Ketobacter alkanivorans: one gene and its partner. The main gene of each other region encodes a partner of the protein of the gene in region 2 in a complex. Links are inferred from orthologs where the notes say so. Each region holds a gene or a part of one and is shown on either strand. Other genes may lie near its edges. The genes, in order: metK and groL.

Region 1 (3,200 bases), 1.1 Mb from region 2 along the record:
GTTGCAGACCACGGCACCGCTTTTCAGGGCCTTCAGCATGTTGGCATCGCACACGTTGACGTTACCGGTGGTGGTAACCACCAGATCGGTTTTGCCCAACAGATCGGTATCGATGCTGGCTTCGGTGCCGTCGTTGATGCCGTTTTTGAAAGGTGAAACTACTTCATAGCCATCCATGCAGGCTTGCATGGCGCAGATAGGGTCGATTTCAGTAACACGAACAATCATGCCTTCCTGACGCAGGGATGCAGCAGAACCTTTGCCCACATCACCGTAACCGATGACCAGCGCTTTCTTGCCGGACAGCAGGTGGTCGGTACCGCGCTTGATGGCGTCGTTCAGACTGTGACGGCAACCGTACTTGTTGTCGTTCTTGGACTTGGTCACCGCATCGTTAACGTTGATAGCAGGGACTTTTAGCGTGCCCGCTTCGAGCATCTCCAGCAGACGATGCACGCCGGTGGTGGTTTCTTCTGAAATGCCGTGGATGCTGTCCAGCATGTGCGGGTATTTTTCGTGCAGGATCTGGGTCAGGTCACCGCCGTCGTCCAGAATCATGTTGGCGTCCCATTCTTTGTCGCCTTGCAGAACGGTTTGCTCGATGCACCACCAGAACTCTTCTTCGGTTTCACCTTTCCAGGCGAACACAGGAATACCCGCGGCTGCGATGGCAGCGGCAGCGTGATCCTGGGTGGAGAAAATGTTGCACGATGACCAGCGCACTTCCGCACCTAGTTCGATCAGGGTTTCGATCAGCACGGCGGTTTGAATCGTCATGTGGATACAGCCCATGATCTTGGCGCCTTTCAGGGGCTGATCGGCTTTGTACTTGGTGCGCAGTGCCATCAGGGCGGGCATTTCGCCTTCGGCGATCTCGATTTCACGACGGCCCCAGTCGGCCAGAGAAATGTCAGCTACTTTGTAATCGGTAAAATTGTTTTCCAGTACGGCATTCATAATGTTTGCCTCTTCCTTTTGGGTGAATTAGAGGTTGGCAGCAGCGCGCAGGGCGTCGGCTTTATCGGTGTTTTCCCAGGTGAAGCCCTGTTCTTCGCGACCGAAGTGGCCGTAGGCGGCAGTGGCGCGATAGATGGGGCGACGCAGATCCAGCATTTCGATTACGCCCCGTGGACGCAGGTCAAAGTTTTCACGGACCAGTGCTGCGATCTGTTCTTCGCTTACCTTGTTGGTGCCGAAGGTGTTGATGGAGATGGAGGTAGGCTCGGCCACGCCGATGGCGTAGGACACCTGGATCTCACACTTGTCGGCCAAGCCTGCGGCAACCACGTTCTTGGCAACATAGCGGCCAGCGTAGGCAGCGGAGCGATCCACTTTGGATGGATCTTTTCCAGAGAACGCACCACCACCGTGACGTGCAGCGCCGCCGTAGGTGTCTACGATGATTTTACGACCGGTCAGGCCGCAGTCACCTACGGGGCCACCGATGATGAACTGGCCGGTGGGGTTGATGTGGTATTTGGTGCCTTTGTGCAGCCATTCTGCTGGCAGAACGTGTTTGACCACTTCTTCCATGATGGCTTCTTGCAGGTCTGCCAGCTTGATGTCTTCGTCGTGCTGGGTGGACAGCACCACGGCTTCTACCGCGACTGGTTTGCCGTTTTCATAGCGCAGGGTTACCTGGCTTTTGGCATCGGGGCGCAACCAGGGCAGGATGCTGTTTTTGCGCAGGTATGCCTGACGCTGCACCAGTCGGTGGCTGTAGTGGATGGCGGCGGGCATCAGTACGTCGGTTTCGTTGGTGGCGTAACCGAACATCAAGCCCTGGTCACCGGCGCCCAGATCTTTCTGTTCGCCTTCGTCTACGCCCATGGCGATGTCGGCTGACTGTTTGCCGATGGCGTTCAACACGGCACAAGATGCACCATCAAAACCTACGTCAGAGCTGTTGTAGCCAATGTCCAGAATCACATTGCGCACGATGTCTTCCAGATCCACGTAAGTATTGGTGCGCACTTCACCGGCGATGATGGCCATACCGGTCTTTACCATGGTTTCTACGGCAACACGGGCGTGGGGATCGTCTTTGATGATCGCATCCAGAACGGCGTCTGAAATCTGGTCGGCCATTTTATCGGGATGGCCTTCGGAAACAGACTCGGAGGTGAAGATGGAGTATTCGCTCATTGCACTGGGTTCCTTTCTAACGAAGTTGGCAAAGTTAAGGAGTTGTTTAATTTATTCCGGTTTATCAAAACGTCTTACCTGTATCTGGAAGCCGTTGCGCAGCCCCACATACAAACTTTCGGTGCTTTCCAATCCGGCATCTTGCGCCCAATCGGTTAATTCTTCGGGGTCAAACCCCAGCCACAAATCGCCGCAGCTCTGTTTGGCCCAATCCTGATCGTGACGACACAGGTCGGCAACGATCAGGGCTCCGCCGGGTTGCAGCAATTGGGCGCAGTCTTCAAACACGTCCGCTGGTGACGGTACATGGTGCAGCACCATGTTGCAGATAATGCGATCGACCTTGATGCCCTGTTTGATGGCGGCCTCGGTATCCGCTTGCAGCAGGGTGACATTATCCAGTTGTTGTTGCTGGCGTAGGGCATCGGCTTTCTCGAGCATCTCTCGCGAGATGTCGATGGCGGTAACCTGATGGAACAAACCTGCCAGTGTTGCCAAGAATGCACCTTCGCCGGGGCCAATTTCCAGCGCCTGTTGCCCCTTATGCGGATTCGTTTGAAGCAGCAGGTCTTTTACGCTGTCAGCGTATTGATCGAACAGGGCAATCAGCTCTTGCTGCTCGCGGAACTGCTCCGCGTGGCGATCAAAAAACTCGCGGGCGGCTTCTTCTCGCCCCTGTTTAATGCCTTCGATACGCTGGCGAGTGTCATCGCTTATGGCTATCTGGTCTATGGCGCAAAACAGAGCGTTCAGTAGTTGGCCTTGGGGCTGATTCTGATCGGGCAGCATGCGTCGATAGAAGATGGAGTTGCCTTCGCGCCGGGTGGTGACGGCACCGGCCTTGGCCAGCACTTTCAGGTGGTGGCTCATGGCAGGCTGCTTGGTGTCGAAAATGTCACACAGCTCCAGCACGCCAAACGAGTCCGTCTTCAGGGCTCGCAGCACCTCCAAACGCAACGGATCACCGGTTCCCTTGCATAATTGGGCCAGGGAATTCAGGTGATCAGCGGTGACAGGGGGCAGGCTAGCGTTCATGGGGGAGAAGTCTAGCAGCG
Region 2 (3,260 bases):
CGAAGACAACCCTGAAGACTTTCACTTTTTGGAGCTTCAGGATCACGCCCCCTACCTGGATGACGCCAGCCGACAATTGGAACTGGAGGTGCTCGCCCCCATCAGTCTGTTCTGCATCGAATACGGCCGCAAAGGGCTATTCAAGAGCCTGCCTGCGGACGCCATGATGGCCATGATCTGGGGGGCATTCGTCGGCTTGATGAAAGCTGGCAAATTGGGCTATGCCCGACTCAACCACAGCGTGCTGCGGCAGGCAGAGGAGGTGTGCTGGCAGATGCTGCTGAAATGAGCGCAGCCCACCCCACGCTATCGACTCACCACAACACAACTCGCAAACATAAAGAGGGACATCATGACCACAATAACCGCATCAACCATTTCCGATGATACTCTGCACCTGGATCAGCTATCGTCCATGCAGGTTGACGAGCTGGACTCGCTCTACCGCCAAGGCACCCTCCCCTCCAGCTTTAACACACTGAACGGCACTCCCAAAGGGCGCATGCTGGCCATTCGAACCCTGGATCAAACACCCCTGTTTGGCCCTATCAGCCTGCTGAGCAAAGCCAAAGTATTTCCATGGGAAGGCAAAAGCTTTAACGCCACCAGCGATTGCACTGGCACAGGCATCAACCGCATCAATCTGACCCTGCTAAAACAACAGTGGTTTCCCTTTAATACTCGCGTGGAGCCATCGGTAATCGACGGCAAGGACTGCATCTATCTGGATTATGACCTACCAGAAAACCCATGGTTTGTGCGCAAAATACGTGATGAGCTACGGGAGGTATCGCCAGGCTTGTTCCTTGGCCCTGCCATGTGGAAAACCGGAGATAACGAGGCAGCGCTGGTGCTGTGGTTTGCCATCGACACCACTCAGTAAGTAAACAGCAGGCAAAAAAAAGCCCCACTCAATTGAGCGGGGCTTTTTTATATCAGCGTATAAGCGCCGGGGGAATGATTACATCATGCCGCCCATGCCACCCATTCCGCCCATGCCGCCCATATCAGGCATGCCACCACCTGCACCTTCTTTCTCTGGCAGATCAGCAACCATTGCTTCGGTTGTGATCATCAAACCAGCGATAGAGGCAGCAGCTTGCAGCGCTGAACGGGTTACTTTGGCAGGGTCAAGAATACCCAACTCGATCATGTCACCGTACTCGCCAGTGGCAGCATCGTAACCGAAGTTGCCGGAGCCGCTTTTCACTTTGTCGACGACTACGGATGCTTCGGCACCAGCGTTAGACGCGATTTGGCGAATAGGGGCTTCCATAGCGCGCAGCGCCAATTGAATACCAGCGGTCTGATCTTCGTTAGCACCTTCCAGAGAGGAGATGTTGGACAGCGCGCGAACCAGCGCCACACCACCACCAGGAACCACACCTTCTTCAACCGCAGCACGGGTAGCGTGCAGAGCATCTTCAACGCGGGCTTTCTTCTCTTTCATTTCAACTTCAGAGCCAGCACCTACCTTGATTACGGCAACACCGCCAGCCAGTTTGGCTACGCGCTCTTGCAGTTTTTCTTTATCGTAATCGGAAGTGGCTTCTTCGATCTGCTGACGAATCTGCTTAACACGAGCCTGGATTTCAGCTTCAACACCGGCACCGTCCACTACAGTGGTGTTTTCTTTGGTGATGGAGATCTTCTTGGCAGTACCCAGATCATCCAGAGTAGCGCCTTCCAGAGACAGACCCACTTCTTCAGAAATCACAGTACCACCGGTCAGGATAGCGATATCCTGCAGCATGGCTTTACGACGATCGCCGAAACCAGGTGCTTTTACCGCAGCAATCTTCACGATACCGCGCATGTTGTTCACTACCAGAGTAGCCAGTGCTTCGCCTTCAACGTCTTCAGCGATGATCAGCAGAGGCTTGCCGGACTTGGCAACGGCTTCCAGGATCGGCAGCAGGTCACGAATGTTGGAGATTTTCTTATCAACCAGCAGGATGTATGGGCTTTCCAGCTCAACACTCATTTTTTCCTGGTTGTTGATGAAGTAAGGAGACAGGTAACCGCGATCGAACTGCATACCTTCCACTACGTCCAGTTCGTTTTCCAGACCACTGCCTTCTTCAACAGTGATAACGCCTTCTTTGCCCACTTTTTCCATCGCTTCAGCGATGATGGTGCCCACAGACGTGTCGCTGTTGGCAGAGATGGTGCCTACCTGAGCGATGGCTTTTGAATCTTCACAAGGAATAGACATGCCTTGCAGTTCAGCAACGACCGCAGAAGTCGCTTTATCAATGCCACGCTTCAGATCCATTGGGTTCATGCCAGCAGCAACGGCACGCAGGCCTTCGCTAACAATGGCCTGAGCCAGAACAGTTGCAGTAGTGGTACCGTCACCGGCTGCATCATTGGCTTGGGAAGCAACTTCCTTAACCATTTGAGCGCCCATGTTTTCGAACTTGTCTTCCAGCTCGATTTCTTTCGCTACGGAAACACCGTCTTTGGTGATGGTGGGAGCACCGAAGGCTTTGTCCAACACAACGTTACGACCTTTGGGGCCCAGCGTTACCTTAACCGCATCCGCCAGGATGTTGATGCCCTTAACCATTTTGACGCGGGCGGCGTCACCGAATTTAACTTCTTTAGCAGCCATGATTGTATCCTTTAGAATTCGTTAGTTTCTTCAATGAGTGAAATGTGGCGGAGGCTTAGCCTTCCAGAACACCAAAGATTTCGTTTTCGCCCATGATCAACAGCTCTTCACCGTCGATTTTTACGGTGCTACCGGCGTATTGACCGAAGATAACTTTGTCACCAGCTTTTACATCCAGAGGGCGAACTTCGCCAGTCTCTGATACTCGACCAGGACCCACAGCCAGCACTTCGCCTTGAGAAGGCTTTTCAGTGGCGGAACCGGGCAGAACGATACCACCTGCGCTTTTAGTTTCCTCTTCAACACGACGAATCACGACGCGATCATGTAAAGGACGGATATTCATGAGTTTTTTATCTCCCAATTAACCTTGATGTTGGCCAAGTAGCTAGCCAGGTTGATACAACGATTAGAGCGATACCAGTTATTAGCACTCTCAATCCAAGAGTGCTAATAATAGTGCCGCGAAAACTTCCGTCAAGAGCTCAGATTACCTTTCCGGGCACATTGTCGGCGATGCCCCATAACTGGGGCTGCGAAGAGTGATTTCAAGGGGCTGATCGAACTTTTTTTATAAAAATCAGTGAATACTGGTGAAGAAAGCAGCAGTTTTTAAGGGGTTTCGTCTTTTTTCTCCACTTCGCCT

The links.
Region 1: the proteins of groL (region 2) and metK are in contact, whole or in part, in a cryo-EM structure (PDB 8P4O), measured with the Escherichia coli proteins. The link is inferred for Ketobacter alkanivorans from one-to-one orthologs.

What each region holds. Positions count from the first base shown.
Region 1 is NZ_CP022684.1:3,054,946-3,058,145, forward strand. The notes cover bases 66-2,941. They hold metK (methionine adenosyltransferase), read right to left. Parts: upstream 2,146-2,941; coding sequence 985-2,145; downstream 66-984. Other genes in these bases: ahcY (adenosylhomocysteinase), read right to left, coding at 66-957; Kalk_RS13075 (metalloregulator ArsR/SmtB family transcription factor), read right to left, coding at 2,197-2,941. Outside these bases: more of ahcY, read right to left, coding at 1-65; more of Kalk_RS13075, read right to left, coding at 2,942-3,180. UniProt on the Escherichia coli protein: Catalyzes the formation of S-adenosylmethionine (AdoMet) from methionine and ATP.
Region 2 is NZ_CP022684.1:4,117,058-4,120,317, reverse strand. The notes cover bases 289-3,224. They hold groL (chaperonin GroEL), read right to left. Parts: upstream 2,615-3,224; coding sequence 962-2,614; downstream 289-961. Other genes in these bases: Kalk_RS17675 (co-chaperone GroES), read right to left, coding at 2,670-2,960; Kalk_RS17685 (hypothetical protein), read left to right, coding at 353-883; Kalk_RS17690 (TetR/AcrR family transcriptional regulator), read left to right, coding at 289-289. Also shown: more of Kalk_RS17690, read left to right, coding at 1-288; Kalk_RS17670 (FxsA family protein), read right to left, coding at 3,227-3,260.